Regions from separate parts of the Peribacillus sp. NPDC055009 genome, predicted to be linked through region 2. Evidence: riboswitches for the same ligand, from Rfam matches in the RefSeq annotation. Region 2 holds a riboswitch; each other region holds the start of a gene.
What was found. A riboswitch is a leader RNA that binds a small molecule or an ion and turns the genes downstream of it on or off. The one in region 2 is predicted to bind glycine.

Region 1 (7,825 bases), on a different contig from region 2:
TGTTGATAAGCAGCTTGATCGTGGGCTGCTCAGGTATCGAAAGACAAACCGAAAAGGCAATGAAGGCTGCTGAAGTGGCTTTTCGTGACGATGAAAAACAGCCTAATCAAGAGGCAGGCCTAATTCAGGTCTATCTGCCAAACGATTTTAAAGTAGTGGAAGAACATGATAATAATTTGATTTTACAAAAAGGTGATAAGATTTATATATTATTTGTCAATCCGAATGAAAAAGAAGACAGCTCCGTGTTATATTTGGCCATAAAGGAACAAGAGGATCAATTTGAAGTACTGCATTCTTTTCAAACCGATGATAAATTCGGCTTTATTTCGATTAAAGAGATACCGAAAGAAAAGTATGAGCTTGCAGTGGGGATCGGCGGAGTGAAGCTGACAACCGAAACGGATAAAGACCAATTAAAAACCGATGCAAAACAAATGATGGAAATCGTTTCATCCGTGCCCCAGAAATAAGAGGACCAGTGACTTTCAACCGATCCGTATTAATGGTTGATTCCTGGAGACTCTGGTATGATGGGATTATAAAAAATAAGGTGTCATTTAGAGCAGGAGGAATATACAAATGGAAAAATTACAAACAGTAGAGCAATATGATGCATTTAAAAATGAAGGCAAACATATCTTTCTTTTTTCAGCAACATGGTGTGGAGATTGCCGTGTAATCGAACCGATAATGCCGGAGATTGAAACGAAATTTCCTGACTTTACATTCATTTATGTGGACCGTGATGAATTCATCGATGTGTGTGCGGCTAATGATGTATTCGGTATACCAAGTTTCATTGCGTATGATAATGGCAAGGAGCTAGGCAGATTTGTGAGCAAGGATCGCAAAACGCAAGAACAAATTGAGGAATTCATTCAATCACTATAATCAATTTCCCCTTCTCGCTGGGGATTTTTCAATGAAGAGGAGGGTCCGTCATGAAAATGGACAGCACGAAGCTGAAAAATATCTTGAAGGAGCGTTTAAAAGATGAGAATCGCTCATTCAAATTCGATAGCCAGCAAGATACGTTACGGGTGGAAAATGTGAAGACCGGGAAGGGGATTACCATCGAGTTGCCTCCTGTGCTTGCTAACTATGAAAACGTACAGGAAAAGGCCATCGATGAAATTACCTATTACGTGGAAGAGGCCCTGAATGTGATGGGGGAAGAACACAGTATGGAAGGCAAGGAGAAATTCATTTTCCCAGTCATCCGCTCGACCTCCTTTCCAATGGAATCCGAAGAAGGAAATCCGTTTTTATTCGATGAGCATACGGCTGAAACCCGGGTTTTTTATGCCCTTGATTTAGGGAAAACCTACCGTCTTATAGATGAAAAGATGATTCAACGGGAAAATTGGCAGGGTGACAGGATCCGTGAAATTGCCCTATTCAATGCCCGTTCCCTCACCACTGAAATGAAGTCGGATATCGTTGCAGGTAATGCATTTTATTTTTTGAACACGAATGATGGATATGATGCCAGCAGGATTTTAAATGAATCATGGCTTCGGGAAATGAAGGACAAGATCGAGGGAACCATGGCTGTGGCCATTCCCCATCAGGATGTCATCATCATTGCCGATGTGAAGAATGATACGGGCTATGATATTCTTGCGCAAATGGCGATGAGCTTCTTTGCCAGCGGTCATGTTCCGATAACGGCTCTATCATTCCTTTACGAAGAAAATGAGTTGGAGCCCATCTTCATTATGGGTAAAAACAAAAAGCCTGAACAATAATGAATCACAAAAGGACCGTGTCAGCATCTGGCAGCGGTCCTTTTAAAGTTTAATAGAGTTTATAACTCAGAGTTGATATTTATTTTTTAATCGGCGATAATATAATTGGAATATTTTGAGAATATAAAAAGAACAAGCGGATGAACGTTGTGGGAGAGTGCAGCATTGAGCCACTGAAGGAGCAAGTCCCAAAAAGATCCCTTGGAGCAAATCTCTCAGGTAAATGGAACCGCAGCTGGACGCAGCTCTGGAGAGTGCGCAGGAAGCAGTATGCCACCAAAGGGGAAATCTCCATGACCAAAAATGGAGCTAAACTCTCAGGTGAAAAGGACAGAGAAGGGGAGCGGTAAGTTTACGCAATCCTTCTCTGCCCTTTTTTAATTGGCACTTTGCATCGGAAGGCATGCAGCGAACATGGAACTACTAATATGCTCAACTTGAAATAAGGGGGAGAATAAACGTGAACGTGAAAAGCAAATTAATGAACATGCTGGAAGCCCGTAAAGGGGAAATGGTTCAAATCCGCCGTCATTTACACGAGAACCCGGAACTATCCTTCAAAGAAGAGAAAACGGCACAATATATCATTGATTTTTATAAGGGTAAGGATATGTCGATTCAAACGAATGTAGGAAATGGATTAGGGATCATCGTAACGATCGAAGGCGGAAAACCTGGGAAAACGATAGGTCTCCGTGCGGATTTCGATGCGTTGCCGATTAAAGAAGAAGCGGATGTCCCGTTCCGTTCAAAAAATGAAGGTGTCATGCATGCCTGCGGACATGATGGGCATACCGCTTATTTATTGGTTCTGGCAGACTGCATCAATGAGCTTAAAGATTCCCTATCCGGTACGATTAAAATAATCCATCAACATGCAGAAGAAACACCCCCAGGTGGAGCAAAGAGCATTATGGAATCAGGGTTTTTGGATGAACTTGATGCCGTTTTTGGAATCCACTTATTTCCGTCCCATCCTGCAGGGGTTGCCGGGTATCACGGCGGCTATTCGATGGCTGGACGGACCTATTTCAAGCTGGCGATTAAGGGTGTAGGCGGCCATGGTTCGTCCCCGCATATGGCCAATGATGCCATTGTGGCAGGCGCCCATTTCGTGACAGCCGTACAAACCGTGATCAGCCGCCGCTTGAACCCTTTTGATATGGGCGTGGTCACAATCGGCTCCTTCGATGGAAAAGGAAGCTTTAATGTCATTAAAGATCGTATAGAAATTGAAGGGGATGTTCGTTATATGACAGCAGAGACCCAACAGCTGATCGATAGGGAAATCCACCGCATCGTTAAAGGGATAGAAACGGAATTTGATGTTCAGTGCGAACTAACATATGTGCCTGATTATCCTCCGTTATATAATGACCCTGAATTGACTGGATTCGTGAAAAATAGTCTGGAAAGCATGAAAGACAAAGATATTAAAAAGGTTATGGAATTTCCGGTTTTCTCTGGTTCAGAGGATTTTTCGTATTATGCAGAAAAGATTCCTGGCTGCTTCTTTTACATTGGCTGCAAACCAAAAGGGGTGGAGAAGGCATATTTCAATCACCATCCCAAATTCGACATTGATGAAGATGCCCTTTTGATCGCATCCAAATCAGTGGCCCAAGTTGTATGCGATTTTTATGAATGGGAATAGTTCCATTGGTATATTTGTTTGCAAAAAAGTGCAGAAACCCACAAAACACCGTTCGGTATTAACGAACGGTGTTTTATGGGTTTCAGGATGCCACCGGAGGTTTCGTGAAGGATGCTTCAATGAATTGACCAGTCTGCTTCTTGCGCGGCATGAAAACTTAATCTCTTTGTAAACGCGATTTAACAGCGGTGTTTTATTTAAATAGTAGACTAAGGGCTAATGTTATTTCACGAAGTGCAGGTTTAAACTCATACCAGAAGGGGTTTAATAGGGTAGGAGTTCTGCGAAATACGTTAAGTTAGTAAGAGTGCGATAAAAAAATAGATACTAATCCCAATTTAGCTTAAATTTTCTCGATATTTTTAAAATAACTGGTAGAATTAGTTACATAACTACAGATGTAGAAAGAGTGATAGTTTTGAAATGGCTAAATAAGATGAAAAAATGGTTCCAAGCAGAGGAAATTATTGAAATTGAAGAGATTATTATAGATGAACCGCTTGATGAAGAGACATTAAGGAAAATGGATTTTTCAAAGCTTGCAAAGTCAAAGGAAGAAGAAATAAAGGTTTACAATCAAAAAGTGGAAAAAATGTCGCAGACGCCAGACCCTGATACGAAAATCCTGTTTCAATATCCAAAAGGGCAGTTCAAGTTTCCGCTCATTCCAGATCGTGAACAGAGCAAAAGAAAGCCTAGGGAAAGAAACAGGGAAGATCATGAACCAAAAAAGGGGAGCGCGGCCAAAGAAACAAGAAGGCCTGTGAGGGATCCTGAACCAAAACGGAGAAACTTCGAACGGGAGGAAGTCTCAAAAATAGTCCCTTCAAATACTCCATTCCGTCCGACGGAAATCCCTTCACCCATTTATGGGTTCCGTCGTCCGGAAAAAAAAACAGTCGTTTCTGAAGAAATTGTCGAATATGAATTAGAAAGCAAAATGCCCGTCCTAAAAAAGGAAGAACCCGATATCGGGATTCCAGCATCGATTCCTGAAATCCCAAAAGAAGTGTCACATGAGGAATTGACGACAGAACCATCCGTTCTTATACCGGAACAAGCGGAAGAAAAACTGGAAGATTCAGAGATACCCGCTTTCTTTCGCAGGAATTCCATTGAGACACTGCCAGAACAAGCAGTAATCGAGCCCAACATAATTGAGCCTGCGGTGGAAAAAGAGGCTATTGAACAGGACGAAGTAGAATTTGGACGCGAAGTCGCTGTATCCATCATGGAACAGACGGACGACACACCGCCTGAAGCGATATCGGTTCCTGGGGAGATTGCTGTGCAATCAAATCAACCATCCGTTAGTCAAGGGACAATGCCTGAAGACCCATCTGAGGCAATACCTGAAGTGCAGCACAAACGTCCGAAAAAACACATCCCATTTAATGTGATGATGCTTAAGCAAGATCGGAAAAAAAATGACTTCATGAATAAAATGATGCCGGAAAAAAAAAGCCTTAATTCGGAAAGGGCAGTAGTATCACCTGATAAGCGGCCAATGGATGATGCTGCCCAAACAGAGGCAGGACAAGCGAAACCAACCGCCATTCCTGAACGGAAACAGGAGGAAGGCAGAGTTATTCCGAAAGAGCAGACTCCGGCCATACCACTTACCTTTTCGGACGCTAAGGTTGGTTCCGAAACCGTCGCTGCTGTGCCTGAAAATACAGTCGAATCCAACATCGGTTCCAACCCTAAGCCGCTCTTGGAACAGGAATCCCCGATTTCTGGACACGGGTATCAAGAAGCATTATATACAGAGGAAGCGGCAGAAGGCAGTAAGGGCGAAATCCCGGCAGTTTTTGGCTCTGTCGAAGCGGATGAAAATGAAAATCCATACTATGTGTTTCCTAATATCGAATTGCTGACACCTCCCACTTATGCTGTGCATGATGATGTGTGGCTCGAGGAACAGACTTTATTACTTGATGAGACATTGAAAAATTTCAATGTCCGTGCAAAGGTCGTCAATGTCACTCAAGGACCGGCAGTAACCCGTTTCGAGGTGCATCCGGAACCGGGAGTGAAGGTGAATAAAGTGACGAACCTGATGGATGACATCAAACTAAGCCTTGCTGCTCAAGATATGCGGATGGAAGCGCCTATTCCGGGTAAACATACAATTGGCATCGAGATTCCGAACAGGAAAAGCAAACCGGTATTTTTGCGGGAGGTTTTGGAAAGTACTGAGTTTCAAGAGCATGAATCACCGCTTGCTGTGGCCTTAGGGCTCGATATATCCGGTCAGCCAATCATCACCGATTTGAGAAAGATGCCGCATGGATTGATAGCCGGGCAAACGGGGTCGGGGAAAAGTGTCTGTATCAACACCATGCTGGTAAGCTTGCTTTATAAAGCGACACCGCAGGAGTTGAAATTGCTGTTGATCGATCCGAAAATGGTTGAGCTCGCCCCATATAACCGGATCCCGCATTTGGTCAGTCCAGTCATAACCGATGTAAAAGCCGCTACGGCTGCGTTGAAGTGGGCTGTAGAGGAGATGGAACGGCGTTATGAATTGTTTGTACATGCCGGTGTCCGTGATATCACCCGCTTTAATGACCAAGCGGAAAAAGCCGGTCAATATTCAAGCAAGCTGCCTTATATCCTGGTGATCATCGATGAGCTTGCGGATCTAATGATGATGTCCCCGGCTGATGTAGAGGAAGCAATTTGCCGGATTGCTCAAAAGGCCCGTGCCTGCGGCATCCATTTGATTGTAGCCACTCAAAGACCTTCAGTCGATGTCATAACTGGATTGATCAAGGCAAATATCCCGACAAGGATCGCTTTTTCGGTTTCTTCACAAGTCGACTCCCGTACGATCATCGATAGCGGCGGTGCAGAAAAATTATTGGGAAGAGGAGATATGTTATTCGCTGAAAACGGCTCTTCAAAAACGGTGCGCCTGCAAGGGACTTTTGTTAGTGATGAAGAAATCGACCAGGTCGTTAACCATGTTAAACTGGAGCAGCAGCCAAAATACCTGTTCGAGCAGGAAGACTTGCTGAACAGGGCCCAAGTCACGGAAGAAGCGGATGAACTGTTTTTCGAGGCCTGTGAATTTGTCGTGAGCCAGCAGGCTGCATCTGCTTCTAGTGTCCAAAGGCGCTTCCGTGTCGGTTATAACCGTGCATCGCGCCTAATAGAAATGATGGAGCAACATGGAGTAGTTTCCGAATCCAGGGGTTCAAGGCCCAGGGATGTATTGATTACGGAAGAAGAACTGGAATTTTTACATGTTAATTAAGAGAACCTAATAAAAGGAAAATGTATATAATGTGAAGGGGTGAAAACCCTTTTTTATCACTTTAATTAAGGGAAAAGCCAATGATTTGATAAATTGGCATCTGCCTGACATGGATGAATGAATAAAAAAGTGATATAATAGTTTTTTGTTGATGAATGATTGAAAATATAAGCTTGAAAAACCTATGAAGAAATTGCGTTACTAACAAGTCTCGTAATGAAAAAACAAATAAAAGATGACGTCATATACTGTCATACAGGTAGACGATTGGTGGAGGTTCGCTTTATGACTGCTTACCATTTTGTGGGAATTAAAGGGTCGGGTATGAGTGCTCTTGCACAAATACTGCATGATATGAATATTGAAGTGCAGGGTTCCGATTACGAAAAAGAATTTTTTACACAATTGGCATTAGAAAAAGCCGGGATTAAAATCCTTCCTTTCAACGAGGAAAATATTCAACCTGGAATGACCATCATTGCAGGAAATGCGTTTCCGGATAGTCATCCGGAAATCGTGAAGGCAAAAGAACTTGATTTGCCGATCATCCGTTATCACCGTTTCCTAGGTGATTTCATGAAAAACTTCATCAGCGTGGCGGTTACGGGAGCGCATGGTAAAACATCGACGACCGGCTTACTTGCCCATGTGATGGGGGGCGCTAAACCGACATCCTTCTTGATTGGGGATGGAACGGGTAAAGGAATCGTGAATTCTGATTACTTCGTATTCGAAGCATGTGAATATCGCCGTCATTTCCTTTCCTATTATCCGGATTATGCAATCATGACGAATATCGATTTTGATCATCCTGATTATTATGCCAATGTCGAAGACGTGTTCGAGGCTTTCCAAACGATGGCCCTTCAAGTCAACAAAGGCATCATTGCGTGCGGGGATGATGAACATTTACCACATATTCAGGCGAAAGTACCGGTTATTTTTTACGGATTTGCAGAAGGAAATGATTTTCAAGCGAAAAATGTTTCCGTCACTCCGGATGGCACGACTTTTGATGTGCATGTAAGGAACAATTACTATGATACATTCACTATTCCTACTTTTGGAAAGCATAATGTGTTGAATGCACTTGGTGTCATTGCACTTTGTAAATATGAAAACTTGGATACGGAAGCTGTGAAAGCCCAATTGCGGACTTTT
Region 2 (7,825 bases):
TTAGGAGTGGTTATTGCGTATTCACTTTTTAATTGGTACCGCCAGCGTAAAATCGTTAAAACACTAACACAGGACGAATTTATCGCTAACTACAGAAAAGTGCAGCTAATCGATGTGCGGGAACCGAATGATTTCGATAATGGCCATATCTTAGGCGCAAGAAACATCCCTATGACTCAAATGAAAACACGCTTGGTCGAAATTAGGCCGGACAAGCCTGTATATTTGTACGCTCAAAGCGAAATCATCAGCGGCAGAGCTGCAGCCATGCTATACAAAAAGGGCTACAGGGAACTTTTTCACCTAAAGGGCGGTTTCAAAATGTGGACCGGGAAAATCAAAGCAAAGAAATAAGACCCCATCTCCGCATGGGCTCTTTTTAATTCAATAGCTCAAGGAAAAGAAAGTTAACTGCTGGACTTTAATGAAATCTTACATAAACATGAAAAATCCCCGCCGGCAGGCAGGGATTTTTTTCGTATAAGCTATCAATCTAGGCTTGATAACGCAGAACAGGTTTTCTTGCAGCAAGAGTTTCATCAAGCCGCTTTATAACGGTTGTATGCGGAGCTTCCTGAACGATTTCCGGGGTTTCTTCCGCTTCCTTGGCAATCTGGATCATCGCATCGATGAACGCATCCAGCGTTTCTTTTGACTCGGTTTCAGTCGGTTCTATCATCATTCCTTCCTCCACGTTCAACGGGAAGTAAATGGTTGGAGGATGATACCCGAAATCCAGTAATCTTTTGGCTATATCGAGAGTCCTAACCCCCAATTTCTTTTGCCGGCGTCCGCTTAATACGAATTCGTGCTTACAATGACGATTATATGGTAAGTCAAAATAAGGTTCCAACTTGCGCATCATATAATTGGCATTGATGACCGCATTTTCGGTGACGGCTTTAAGGCCATCAGGCCCCATTGAACGAATGTACGTATATGCCCTCACGTTAATCCCGAAATTACCATAATAAGGTTTTACCCTGCCAATGGATTGCGGACGATCATAATCAAGAGCGAATTGCTCACCTTGTTTAATTATAAGAGGTTTAGGCAAGTAAGGAATCAAGTCCGACTTCACACCTACAGGACCAGAACCCGGACCGCCGCCGCCATGCGGACCTGTGAATGTTTTATGGAGATTTAAGTGAACCACATCAAAGCCCATGTCACCCGGGCGTGCTTTTGAAAGGACTGCATTCAGATTGGCTCCGTCATAATAAAGCTTCCCACCTGCATCATGGACAAGTTGTGCCATTTCCAAGATGTTTTCTTCAAATAATCCCAATGTATTGGGGTTCGTCAGCATCAAGGCCGCCGTATCAGGTCCGACAACACGCTTTAAATCTTCAAGGTCGACTAATCCATTTTCATCGGATTTCACTGTAATCGTTTCAAGTCCGGCAACAGTGGCAGAGGCAGGATTCGTACCGTGTGCAGAATCAGGTACAATCACTTTCGTCCGTTCTGTATCGCCATTCGCTTCGTGAAAAGCGCGAATCATCATCAACCCTGTCCACTCACCATGTGCACCTGCTGCAGGCTGTAATGTCACTTGGTCCATCCCGGTGATTTCAGTTAAGTGTTCCTGCAAATCAAATAAGAGTCCCAATGCTCCCTGAACGGTAGCCGGATCTTGATATGGATGGATATGGGCAAAGCCGTTGAAACGTGCCACGTTTTCATTTATTTTCGGATTATATTTCATCGTGCATGAACCCAGCGGATAAAAACCCGAATCCACCCCATGATTCCGTTTGGAGAGTGCTGTATAGTGACGCATGATATCCAGTTCGGACACCTCAGGCAGTTCTGCCTCTTCTTCACGGATGTAGTCGGCAGGAAGAATTTCTTCGAGCGGAATAGTTGCAACATCCATTTCTGGCAGACTGTACCCGATTCGACCGGAAGTACTGATTTCAAAAATGAGTGATTGATCTTGATTATTCATGTTGATCCCCCAATTCCTGCGCAAGTGCATCAATTTCTTCTTTTGTTCTAAGTTCAGTTACCGCAACCAGCATATGGTCTTTCAGCTCAGGATAAACCGTCCCTAAATCAAAGCCGCCGATCATCCCTTTTTCAAAAAGGCTTTTATTGATTTCTGAAAACGAAGCAGGCAGTTTAATGATAAATTCATTGAACGAAGGACCGTCGAATATCACTTCCACCCCTACTGCCATAATTGCTTTTTTCGCATAATGTGCTTTTTGAATATTTTGCACGGCCATTTCCTTGACACCCTTTTTCCCAAGGGCGGTCATTGCAACAGAAGCTGCCAACGCATTCAAAGCTTGATTGGAACAAATGTTGGATGTGGCTTTGTCACGGCGAATGTGCTGTTCACGAGCTTGTAGCGTTAGTACAAATCCCCTTTTACCATTTTCATCCACGGTTTGACCGACGAGTCGGCCCGGAACTTTCCGAACAAGTTTATTAGTAACCGCAAAATATCCACAATGAGGTCCACCGAATGCCGCTGGAATGCCGAATGGCTGAGCATCCCCCGTTACGATATCTGCACCGAGTGCACCAGGGGATGTCAAAGCTCCCAATGCAAGCGGATTACTGGAAACGATAAACATGGATTTGACGCCATGAATGATTTCTTCCATTTCCTTCAATGACTCGATCCGACCAAAAAAGTTCGGATATTGCACGATCACTCCTGCAATGTCCTCATTCGCCAATTCCTTTAAAGCAGCTAAGTCCGTCACACCGTCTTTATAAGGAATTTCGATCACTTCCACGCGTTGCCCTTTCGCATAAGTTTTCACGACTTCTCTTGATTCAGGATGAACGGTTCCTGAAATGAGAATCTTCTTGCGGCGTGTCTGTCCTGAAGCAAGCATGGCTGCTTCAGCCAGCGCTGTCCCGCCGTCATACATGGAGGAGTTAGCCACATCCATGCCCGTCAATTCACATATCATCGTTTGATATTCAAAGATTGCTTGAAGCTCTCCCTGTGAAATTTCAGGCTGATAGGGTGTATAAGCCGTGTAAAATTCAGAACGGGATAGAACATGATCGACGATGACCGGTGCATAATGGTCATAGACACCCGCACCAAGGAAGGAAGCATAGTTTTTAAGATCCGCATTCTTGGCAGCAAGCCTTGATAATTCTTTCATTAATGCTGGTTCCGATTTAGCAGGCTTGATATCATATTCTCCTTGAAAACGAACGCTCTCAGGGATATCATTGAAAAGTTCTTCAGCAGTGGATACCCCTATCGCTTTCAGCATTTCTTGTTTATCTTGCTCTGTCATGGGTAAATAACGATGTTTCATCTAATGACCATTCCCCTCTATTTACGTGGTTTTTTATAAAAAGGTGTTTGTATTATAACGGCTTTCAAACGTTTGGAACGGATCTCCACTTCGACTTCCGCATCCAGCACTGAAAATTCCTTATCGATAAGTACCAAACCCACGTTTTTCTTCAACGTTGGTGATTGGGTACCGGTCGTGACCTCGCCAATGACTTTATCACCGCTGTAGACCTTATACCCATGACGTGGAATGCCACGGTCTATCATTTCAATTCCCACAAGCTTGCGAGGAGCTCCTTTCTCCTTTTGCTCAGCAAGAACGGCTTTCCCGAAAAAATCAACTTCCTTATCGACTTTTACTGCAAAACCAATCCCGGCTTCTATCGGGGTGATGTCTGCTGAAAGCTCCTGCCCATACAACGGCAGTTTCGCTTCAAAACGCAGGGTATCACGAGCACCTAATCCAATCGGCTGAACTCCCTCTTCGTTTCCGGCATCCATAATCGCCTTCCAAAGGGCTGGACCATTTTCACTGTCACTATATATCTCAAAGCCATCCTCACCAGTGTATCCAGTACGGGATACCATCGTGGAGATACCGTTAATCATGACATTTTCCTTGAACTTGAAAAATCCAATTTCACTTAAAGCAGTATTTCCCGATAGTTTTTGTAAAATCTTCTCTGCAGCTGGCCCTTGAAGTGCCAGCTGTGTATAGTCACTAGATACATTCTTGATTTGGACATCTTCCGATAAATGAGCTTGCAGCCAATTGAAATCTTTTTCTGTGTTCGCTGCATTGACCACGAGCAGATAGTCATCCTCAGACCTTTTATACACGATTAGATCATCAACCGTGCCTCCGTTTTCATAACACATGGCGGAATATTGGGCACCGCCCTGTTTCAGCTTTGATATATCATTAGTCAGCATCTTTTGTAAAAAGGAAAGGCTCCCAGGACCCTTAACATCGACTTCACCCATATGGGAAACATCGAATAACCCAGCTTTTGTACGTACGGCTTCATGTTCGTCCTTTATACCCGAAAATTGGACAGGAAGTTCCCAGCCGCCAAAATCAATCGTTTTACCTCCGTATTCACGATAAACCTCAAATAGTGGTGTTCTTTTTAAATCGGTCAAAAAATGACCCCCTTCAGATTTTTTTAAATTAATTGGCTTCATTATCAAAAGCTTCTTGTCATTACGCATCAGATATATCCTGATTCATGATGTGAAAAAAGCACAAAAAAGGACAGAGAAAGCCCGTTTGAGCTTTTTCTCTGTCCTGAAACCTGAAAGTTTACCTATGTAATAGGTTTTCCCCTTTGGTGGCCGTCCCAAAACGGACGGCGCTCTCCAGAGTTGCGTCCAATAAGAGTTCTTTTGCCTGAGAGATTCACTGCTAAGTTTGCTCCTTCGGCGCTACATCCGTAGTCTCTCCCCTTATCTTCACCCGCATATAAATGGTCTACCAATGAAAGGAAGCGAATAAGCCACCAAACATCGGTAAAACCTCTGAGCATCGTGGAATGCATTCTCTGCCAATTCTCCTGAAACCTCAGAAACCGTTTGATTGGTCTCCTTCAGTAATCTTGGATAAATTAGAAGCCTATAGCCCATACTAAGAAAACGCGAACTGCAAAATCGATGTACAAAGATTCTTTGTAGCGTTGGGAAATTGGAATTTTCTAAATATACTTATATCCTACCCTAAGAAACTTATCTCTGCAATATCTTTTGAAGAGAAATATTTTTCTTACTTCACATATGAAATGTTCGGGTTTTGACCTTTTATTAAGGAAAATATGATTTAAGAGGGAGTTATTTCTATGAAAATCAATATATCCTTTAATTCTGAATGGAATGACGAGTTTCTGCAAAAGATGGAAAATGACGGTCCATGGGGAAACTGGGAGCTTTATAAGCTCGCGGTTCAAATGGAGGAAAATCTTATCATCCCTGATTTTGAAGGTTTACAGGCGCCCAAGCACCTTCCGCAGTTAACCCCACTTCCCCATCAATTGGAAGCAGCCAAGCAAGTGGTGGAAAAGATGAATGGAAAGGCCATTTTAGCTGATGAGGTAGGGCTCGGAAAAACAATTGAAGCTGGATTGATCCTAAAAGAGTATATGATTAGGGGCCTTGTAAAAAAAGTTTTGATCCTTGTTCCGGCTTCCCTTGTCACACAATGGGCTTTTGAATTGAATACCAAGTTTCATATACCGGCAGTCGTTCAGAGAAAAAGCTATGTTTGGGACTCCTGTGATGTGGTCATTTCATCCATTGATACAGCGAAACGAGCTCCACATCGAGATATCATTTTCAAGCAGGAATACGACTTCATCATTATTGATGAAGCTCATAAACTTAAAAATAATAAGACGAAGAACTATGAATTCGTCCAAAATCTGAAAAAGAAATTTTGTTTACTCCTGACAGCCACTCCGATTCAAAATAAAGTCGAGGAAATTTTCCACCTCGTTTCGTTATTGAAACCAGGCCACTTGGGAAATGCCTCACTTTTTTCAGAAAAGTATAAAGGGAAAGGCCGGAACATAATTGAAGATGAACACCTAAAGGAACTTGTCAACACTGTCATGATTCGAAACCGGCGGGCCGATACTGGCATTGAATGGACAAAACGGCATGTGGAGACCATCACCATTGAATTTTCTCCAACGGAACAAGCATTGTACGATGCTGTTTCCAAATTCAAACCTATTTCGGATGGTTCTAAAGGAAGCGCCTTTTCGGCTCTCACTCTCCAAAGGGAAGCATGCAGCAGCAGAGAGGCGGTCTTTTATACATTAAAGAATATGAAAAATAAATATGATCAGCCTTCCCCTGACTTTTTGGCAAAGCTTGATGATTTATTTTCTAAAGTGAATGAAACGGTTCAGAACTCAAAGGCTGAAAAAGCTTTGGAACTGATCAAGAAAATTGATGATAAAGTCATTATCTTTACCGAATACCGGGCGACTCAGCTATATCTACAATGGTATCTACAGCAGAATGGAATTTCTTCAGTTCCTTTCCGAGGCGGTTTTAAGCGCGGAAAGAAAGACTGGATGCGAGAATTATTCCAAAAAAATATACAGGTATTGATTGCAACAGAAGCTGGCGGGGAAGGGATAAACCTTCAGTTTTGCCATCACTTGATTAATTTTGACCTGCCATGGAACCCGATGAGGCTCGAACAGAGAATCGGACGGATACACCGCCTTGGTCAGGAAGAAGATGTGATGATTTATAACTTTGCCACGAAAAATACAGTGGAAGAACATATTCTAAAGTTACTATATGAAAAAATAAATTTATTCGAGAAAGTAATCGGCGAATTGGATGATATTCTAACCAAACTGGATATTAACAACATTGAAGAATATTTGATTGATGTAGTCGGTGAATCCAAAACAGAGGGCGAAATGAAAATCAAGATGGATAATTTTTCATCGTTAATCCAATTCGCCCAATCAATGAAGGAAGGTGAGGTTCATGCAGCAACGGGAAATTCATGATTTTTTAATAACTTACTTTAAAGCCAATGATTGTGAAATACTGGATAATGCACCAACCCACCTTACAGTCCAATTGACGATTGATATGGATAAAGAATTAATGAACAGACCCTTTTATTGGCATTATCTAGAAAAAACAGGCGGCGTTCCAAACCCAGCACAGATGACTTTCATTACCGATCCAGAACTAGCTCCATCCGATTTAAAGGGAGAAATGATTCATTTTGGCTCCCCTCGCCTTCACCAGATTATTCAATCTACCAAAAAGCTGGCAGGATATACTAGACTTTTTGAGGATACCCCTCCATCAAAAGGGGGAAATAATCCTTTGTTTCCTTGGCTGACCCTGAATGTGAAAATATCCTATCAATGCGATCGTAAAAAGGATACCTTCATGTCGATCGGTTTGAATTTAATCTCAGGTGAGATCATGGAAAGGTTTCACCATCGGGTTTTACCGATAAAGGTCACCCCCAAAATACCGGATTACTCCTTTACGCTTTCACCGCTCATAATGCCCAAGAGCGGATTGGCAAGACTGGATACATACATCAGGACCAGTTTCGAGGATGATGACCATTCCTGGGCAGAGGAAGCAATGCTTCGCTGGCAGAATGACTTGAATTTATTGGAGCATTTTTACAAGGATATGGAAGAAAAAAGTGAGAGCTATTTTACCGAAAAAGATGCCTTAAAAGCTCAATATGAACCCAACATCCGAATATCCATCATCAACGGAGGGTTATTTTACCTTTCTGATAGGGCATTGGGATAAGTAAGAACAATAAAAAAACAGATGCCCTAAATTCAGGACATCTGTTTTATTTTTTGATATTTTTCCTTACGAACATCGACAAAGCAAAAGGGACAATGCCAAACCAATGGGACATACCATGATTTTTATCCTCTTTTCTGTGACGGCGCTTTTCTTTTCGTTCTTTTTTCGTCAGATTAAAATACTCGACAAGCTGCTGAGTCAGATATTTAATATAAGCGTTTGTAGACATATAAAATAATCACCCTATGCAAAGTA
Region 3 (7,825 bases), on a different contig from region 2:
AGCCGCAATCTCATTAAAGACATCCAGAAAAAATCAAAATACCTATCCGAAAAACTGCAAGCACTATACGAACTTCCGATAGTCGGCGATATCCGCCAGCGCGGCTTCATGATTGGAGTGGAAATCGTTAAAGACCGCCAAACAAAAGAAACGTTCACCCTCCAAGAAAATGTCGTTTCTGGAATCATCCATACAGCACGGGAAAATGGCCTGATCATTCGGGAACTTGGTCCAGTCATCACGATGATGCCGATCCTTTCCATGTCAGAAAAGGAACTCGATTTCATGGTCGAAACCGTCTACCGTGCCATTAAGGAAGTCTCCATTCATAAAGGATTGATTCCAGCAGCTAACTGATACACAAAGAACCGGAAGAGCAGAGCTCATCCGGTTCCTTCTATACTTTGTAGGGACTTCGTGAAGAATGATCACAGATATTACATTGTATTCAAGGAACGTAATACTATTTATGCAGATGAAAATTTAAGGATTCTAAGTAAATACCCCTAATGATTCCATTCTCTTTCTGCCCGTTTTTAAATCTTAAAAATGTACCTTTTACACGAATTTGGATTGTCCATAAATTTGGCATCGTTTATTTAAATGGCTTTTTTGCTTGTTTCAAAATTTCCCCAAGCTGCCCATCCTGTCTGCGTCATATATTTTTTCTCCTTATAAAAAAGAAAAGAAAGGTCATCCTAATGGAGTAATTCCAATAATGACATAAGGAGAGAAGCTACATGCCCCAACAACAAATCGATATCAATCAATTAAACCAAGCAAAAGCAAACGTTACCCTAACACAAACCTTACTTTCACAAGCAATTGAAAAATCTTCCTCTGATCCAACTTTGGCACAAGAAGCCATTAAACAAGCAGTTCAAGAAATCGCACAAGCCCAGTCTTCCGTAAATCAGGTTTACAGTGCAGTTCAAGCTCAGCAAGCAGAATGATTTTGGGAAAATGAAAATAAAAGAGGCCTATCCCAATTGAGGAATAGGCCTTTTTAATAACGAATGTTTTTGGTGCATCCAAGCTTTTTCAGACCCACTTCTTAAAAGGCGGTATACTTTGAGGGAATTTAAACGTATTGTATGGATCATATCTCGTTTTAACTTCCCGAAGCCGCTTGAAATTTTCTCCATAGTACGCAGTTGGCCAATCTTCGATGAGGATATCCGGCCAATTCACGTAGTCACCTGTAGTATATGGTGACAATGCGCATTTAAGTTCTTTGATCCACTGGATGTTTTGCCGCTCTTCTTCTGGATTCGTCCATGTAGCCAGATACTCCTGGGCGATGATGGCATCCCGATAATAAAAAGCCGTTTCATTTGGGGACACACGGCCAACTGCCCCTCCTAGGGATTGGTGCCAAATGGCTGCATTTTCATTTGGAGCGTTTTCCAGAAAATGCTTCATCGTCAAGATTGCTTGCCGTTGAAAAGGTTTTTCAATGAAGGACCCCGACCGCTTGCGATGGGCCGGTCGATTTCCACTTGGATCATTAAAGAATTGCACAGCATCAATATACGGGACTTCCTTTATCATGATATTTGTTGGAAAACCCGCTCTCGTCAAAGGCTTTAGAAGCTGCTGCAACCTATATGATGGCCCAACAAATTCACCTTGAGCGATAATTTGGTTTACTTCCTTTGACTTGAATTCGATTTCTGAAGTTAAACACTCTTCAACTTGGGGGGCCCAATCCTGCCAGGCTTCAAACACCGCTTCAAAATCTTCCCATCCCCATGTGACGGAGAAAATCGATACCCTTGATACGGGGTGTACCCGAAAGGTAAGAGAAGTGACTATGCCAAAGTTTCCCCCTCCACCCCCGCAGCATGCCCAAAATAAATCACTATTAATTTTCCTATTTGCTTTAATAAGTTTGGCGCCCCTCTTTCCGCACGCCCTTACCATTTCTATTTCAAGCAAATTGTCACAAGTAAGTCCAAAGCGTCTCGATAACATGCCTATTCCACCGCCGAGCGTAAGGCCTACAAGACCAACACCGCTTTCGGTTCCAGCCGGAATCGTCGTGCCATACTTCCATAGCGTATTATATACTTGACCTAAATCAGCTCCGGCTTCGATTTTTGCAATCATTTTTTCACGGTTGACCTTGATATTGTACATTTCACTTATATCAATGATTAGACCGCCATTCACTAATGAAAAATTTTCATAACTATGCCTGCCGCTCCTAACCCGGAAAGGTGTATGATTTTCCCGGGCCCACTTCAATGAATTCAATACATCATTGGAATTCTGGCAAAACACAATGACCTTTGGAAATTTAGAAAAACTTAAGTTATTATTTATCCTGGCCTGCTCATACTCAGCATCATTAGGTGTAACGACCCGCCCGGTAAGTTTTGTTCTTTCCAAAATATAACCCCTTCCTCGGGTAAAGATGATGTTACATCCTATGAAAAAGTTGTCAGGAAGACACATTCCATAAGCGTCCCCCTGCTGGCATCCCTTGTTACGGGGACTACTAATTAGCTTTACTCGTGAGATTCGCTGATTTACTCGTTAAATTCCGCTGTTTTACTCGAGTTTCTCAGCTTCACTCGTAAGTTTCGCCATTTTACTCGTGAATTCCACCACTTCACTCCTGAATTCCAACAATCACCAAAGACAAAAAAGCCCTTCTCGAATTAAGAGAAGGGCTTTCTGATAGAGTTTCTTATCCCGAAATTTCATCATCGGATTTAACATCCAATGGTGTTCGTTTATCCATTTTCAGCATGTAATAACTTGCTACGACCAAGGCTAGGAAAACGATCCCGACAACCAAGGAAATCCGGGTACTAGGATTGATCCACATACCGACCAGCACCATCAGTAAGAAGGCAATTGTCGCATAGTTACTGTAAGGGGCCAACGGCATCTTGAACGGATGTTTCTCCATTTCAGCGGCATTTACCTTTCTGAATTTAAGCTCACTGATAAGTAAGACAAACCATGGAATCATCCCGGGTAATACACTCGCACTGTACACATAAAGGAATAATTGCGGCGGTGCAAGGTAATTCAGGATAACCCCGATGCCCAATCCTAATAGTACAGCGATCGTACAATATGCCGGCACTCCATTTTTAGATACTTTAGCAAAGACTTTTGGAGCTTGGCCATTCAATGCAAGTGTGTAAAGCATACGCCCTGCACTGAAAATCCCACTGTTGCATCCAGACATTGCCGCTGTGATTACGACAAAATTGATGATTCCTGCTGCTGCTGTGATACCTATTTTAGCAAAGGTTGAAACGAATGGGCTTCCTAAGTCATCCAGTTGATCCCAAGGGAAGACTGTCACGATGACAAATATGGCACCAATATAGAAAATTAATATACGCCATATGATTGATTGGATAGCTTTTGTTACGGTCTTCCTTGGATCTTTCGCTTCTCCGGCTGTGATGCCGATAAGCTCAACGCCTTGATAGGATGCCACGACAAGGGAAAGCGCAAAGAAGAATCCTGTCCAGCCTCCCGTAAAGAAGCCGCCATTTTCCCATAGATTCGATAATCCAATCGCATCCCCGCCATTCCCTATTCCAAAGAAGATAAGGCCTAGGCCGGCAACGATCATCAATATGATCGTTATGATTTTTATAAGCGCAAACCAGAATTCAAATTCCCCGAAGGATTTAACTGAAATGAGGTTGGCCGCCCCCAAGATGATCATGGCGACCACACCTGGTATCCAAGCCGGTAAATCCGGGAACCAATATTGCATATACAACCCAACCGCGATGATTTCGGACATTCCGACGATTACCCATTGAAACCAATTGCTCCAAGCAGTCATATAACCTGCCAAAGGATGTATATAGCTGCTCGCAAAGGTTGCAAAAGAACCTGTAGTCGGTTCTAAATAGAGCATCTCACCCATGGAACGCATGATGAAAAATATAAAAATACCTGCGATGGCATAAGCAAGCATTACAGAGGGCCCGGTCCATTTGATCGTGCTCGCCGATCCCATGAATAACCCGACACCGATGGTTCCGCCCAAAGCTATCATTTGAATGTGACGTGCTTCCAGCCCTCTCTTTAATTCCTTGTTCGACATGTTTAACTCCCCCAGATGCAATATCGGTAATGCTTTTCCATCCTTAACACGAACGACTCTCTATTAATTATTGCGGTTAGAAATGCTTTATCGAAAAAAGTATCAATAACACTTCAATTATGTTTTCTTATCTTATAATAGTAAATATTCTGTAAAAATACAATTGTATTTTTGAAATAAACAGTTACCAAATATATCTTGGCAATTTCCCTTATCTAAAAATATCATTTCAAAAAAATGATGTTCAATATTTCATAATAGTGATCATCCAAAAAACAAATTTTTCAAGTACCTTAATAAAAATTAAGACCACTATAAAACTACAGCTATTGCCGTTTTCACTTCAAAAAAAAATTGTTGACCTTCCGAAAAATAGATGATAGAATTCCAATATTATTTTATAAGCATAATGAATGATTCAGCAGTGGTAGATTATCACTGACAACATTTATTCACAACCGCATACAAGCAAGCGATGAATGCTATGGATGACACTATAGCAGGAGCAGCTTCTGGAGAGACTGTACAAGATGCAGCGCCGAAGGATTCACAATCTCAGGCAAAAGGACAGAAGAGTAACGAATGATAAAATTGTTATTCTGAACCCTTTAAGAGATTGGTATTATCCAATCTCTTTTTTTATTGTCCATTTTGTGGTTGGACTAAAAACAACAGCTTTAAAACCAATGGGAAAGGCAAGCTGGACGAAAAAATCAGTCCCTCTCTCCAAGACCATTCAGGTAAATTCATTCACTACCAAGACTATAAAAAGACGGGGGCGTAAGAATTGGCAAAACAAGAATTAAAAAGAGATTTAAAAAATAGACATGTACAACTGATCGCAATAGGAGGAACCATTGGCACCGGATTATTTTTAGGTTCCGGAAAAGCCATACAATTAGCAGGACCTTCCATTTTATTTTCCTATCTGATAATAGGGATTGCCTTGTTTTTTGTGATGAGGGCACTAGGGGAATTGCTCTTATCCAATGCAGGGTATACATCATTCACTGAATTTGCAACCGAATATGTCGGTCCATGGGCCGGCTTCGTGACAGGGTGGACATATTGGTTCTGTTGGATCATGACCGCAATGGCCGATATCATAGCTGTCGGCGTCTATATGCAATATTGGTTCGATATCCCTCAATGGATTCCGGCTCTAATATGCCTAGTCATTCTGTTAGGATTGAACCTTTTGACCGTTAAGTTATTTGGCGAATTGGAATTCTGGTTTGCCATCATTAAAGTAATCACGATCATCGCCTTGATCGTCGTGGGGATCATCCTTTTGATCATCGGCTTCAATACCAATAGCGGAACGGTTTCCCTAACGAACCTATGGAATCATGGGGGCATGTTCCCTAATGGCATTTCTGGATTCCTATTATCTTTACAGCTGGTCGTCTTCTCATTTGTCGGTGTCGAATTGGTCGGGGTTTCCGCAGCAGAAACGGCAAACCCGAGAAAGAACATTCCATCTGCCATCAATAAAATCCCTGTCCGGATTTTACTTTTCTATGTTGGTGCACTATTCGTCATTCTCTGCGTCAACCCATGGACACAACTGGATGCCACGAGCAGCCCATTTGTAGAGGTCTTTGCGTTAATCGGCATTCCTGTCGCTGCAGGGATCATCAACTTCGTCGTTTTGACATCCGCTGCTTCTGCATGCAACAGCGGTTTATTTTCAACGAGCCGAATACTTTATACGTTAAGCAGGAATGGCGAAGCCCCTGCTAAACTGGAAAAATTAAATAAACAGGCTGTTCCGAGCAATGCCTTATTAACATCCACAATCGTTGTATCAATAGGGGCATTATTAAGCAAACTGATACCTGAACAGGCATTTACCGTCGTGACGACCATCAGTGCCATCTGTTTCATATGGGTATGGAGCATTATCTTGATTTCCCATATCAAATATTCGAAAACAAGGCCTGACCTAAGAGCGAAATCGACTTTCAAGGCTCCTTTTACACCCTTTGTCAATTACGCCATATTAGGATTATTCCTGTTCATCCTTATTGTTATGCTATTCGCTGAAGCTACACGACTATCACTGCTCTTGACCCCAATCTGGTTCATACTTTTGGTAATACTATATAATTCTAGGAAAAAATATAGCTAAAGGAAATAAAGCCTTGAACTCACTATGAATTCAAGGCTTTATCTGTTTTATGAACATATCATTGTTCGGCTGTCTGCGTACAGTTGCTCAAATATATCAGGCAACTGCATTAAATTTTATATCAAAATAGTGTAAGCTAATATATATATTATCGGACCTTTTCCGTCATGTATGAATTTTTCATCCCGGTTTGGTCCACCCATCCATCAGTGGCATTGAAGAATAAACCCCCATTGGTGGACGTTTCACTTTATTTAAAACGGAGGGGTTTGTTTAATGAAGATTATATATATTCTTACTCTAGTTCCTTTTATAGGCATACTAGGATTTCTACCTTTTGTTAATAAAATAGAACCATATGTATTAGGGATGCCTTTCAATATGTTCTGGATGGCTATGTGGGTGGTCCTTACCTCTGTCATACTGGGCATCATGTATAAGCTGGATCCCAGGAATCGGGAAGGTGACCAGGAATGAATATTGCTCTCTTAATCATTTTAGCATTTTTACTTCTATCGATATTTTTAGGCATACGCTCTTCAAAAGGGAAAGATATGGACTTGGAACAATGGACGGTGGGCGGACGTGGTTTTGGTGCGATTTTCGTCTTTCTGCTGATGGCCGGGGAAATCTATACGACCTTCTCCTTCCTTGGCGGCAGCGGCTGGGCTTATGGCAAAGGTGCACCCGCTCTATATGTTCTAATTTACATTACTTTGTCTTACGTATTATCCTATTGGCTCCTACCGGAAATATGGAGATATGCTAAAGAAAATAAACTAATGTCTCAATCCGATTTCTTTGTAAGCAAATATAAGAGTCCTGGTTTAGGAGTTTTGGCTGCGCTTGTCGGTGTGGTATCGATGATTCCAGTGATCGTCGTGCAGCTGAAAGGATTGGGGATCATTGTCTCAGAAGCATCTTATGGTGCCATCTCAATGTCTGAGGCAGTTTGGATGGGGGCAATCAGCCTTACCATTTATGTGATGATCTCCGGTATACACGGTTCAGTTTGGACAGCGGTCATTAAAGATATCATGATGGTCGCCATAATAGGATTCTTAGGGATTTATCTGCCGATTCATTACTTTGGCGGATTTCAGCCGATGTTTGAAGCGATTGATGCGGTCAAGCCTGGTTTTCTAAAGTTCCCTGATCAGGGTCTTAGCGTATCATGGTTTATCTCCACGGTAATATTGCTCGTATTCGGTTTCTATATGTGGCCCCAAGTTTTCAGTGCTGTTTATTCAGCACGCAGCGGCAAGGTATTTCGAAAAAATGCCATCATCAGCCCTTTATATACACTCATGCTGTTATTCGTCTTTTTTGTTGGGTTTACAGCAATATTGAAAGTGCCCGGACTCGTTGGGGCAGATGCAGACCTGTCATTGCTGCGCCTTTCGATCGAGACCTTTGATCCATGGTTTATAGGCATAATCGGCGGAGCTGGATTATTGACTGCATTGGTGCCGGGATCCATGCTTTTGATGAGCGTCGCTACACTGCTCGCGAAAAACGTCTATAAGGAATTTGCACCTGCAGTATCCGATCGCCATGTTGTACGATTGGCAAAGTTCCTTGTTCCAGTCATCGCCCTTATAGCCGTCTACTTC

Region 1: linked by a shared signal. The riboswitch ahead of ACWF5P_RS02410 (amidohydrolase) and the one ahead of gcvT (glycine cleavage system aminomethyltransferase GcvT) in region 2 are both predicted to bind glycine.
Region 3: linked by a shared signal. The riboswitch ahead of ACWF5P_RS12405 (amino acid permease) and the one ahead of gcvT (glycine cleavage system aminomethyltransferase GcvT) in region 2 are both predicted to bind glycine.

The regions. Positions count from the first base shown of each region.
Region 1 covers NZ_JBSGVZ010000001.1:471,919-479,743, forward strand. The annotation lists gene ACWF5P_RS02395 (hypothetical protein) at 1-473, shown strand, start outside; gene ACWF5P_RS02400 (thioredoxin family protein) at 583-894, shown strand; gene ACWF5P_RS02405 (DUF1444 domain-containing protein) at 945-1,751, shown strand; glycine riboswitch at 1,989-2,095, shown strand; gene ACWF5P_RS02410 (amidohydrolase) at 2,218-3,405, shown strand; gene ACWF5P_RS02415 (DNA translocase FtsK) at 3,824-6,664, shown strand; gene murC (UDP-N-acetylmuramate--L-alanine ligase) at 6,950-7,825, shown strand, end outside.
Region 2 covers NZ_JBSGVZ010000004.1:167,578-175,402, reverse strand. The annotation lists gene ACWF5P_RS09125 (rhodanese-like domain-containing protein) at 1-354, shown strand, start outside; gene gcvPB (aminomethyl-transferring glycine dehydrogenase subunit GcvPB) at 494-1,951, opposite strand; gene gcvPA (aminomethyl-transferring glycine dehydrogenase subunit GcvPA) at 1,944-3,290, opposite strand; gene gcvT (glycine cleavage system aminomethyltransferase GcvT) at 3,308-4,414, opposite strand; glycine riboswitch at 4,553-4,636, opposite strand; glycine riboswitch at 4,640-4,727, opposite strand; gene ACWF5P_RS09105 (DEAD/DEAH box helicase) at 5,104-6,792, shown strand; gene ACWF5P_RS09100 (YqhG family protein) at 6,770-7,567, shown strand; gene ACWF5P_RS09095 (YqzE family protein) at 7,614-7,799, opposite strand.
Region 3 covers NZ_JBSGVZ010000006.1:248,771-256,595, reverse strand. The annotation lists gene bioA (adenosylmethionine--8-amino-7-oxononanoate transaminase) at 1-357, shown strand, start outside; gene ACWF5P_RS12420 (hypothetical protein) at 741-953, shown strand; gene ACWF5P_RS12415 (FAD-binding protein) at 1,042-2,391, opposite strand; gene ACWF5P_RS12410 (amino acid permease) at 2,693-4,081, opposite strand; glycine riboswitch at 4,584-4,662, shown strand; gene ACWF5P_RS12405 (amino acid permease) at 4,869-6,212, shown strand; gene ACWF5P_RS12400 (DUF3311 domain-containing protein) at 6,489-6,689, shown strand; gene ACWF5P_RS12395 (sodium:solute symporter family transporter) at 6,686-7,825, shown strand, end outside.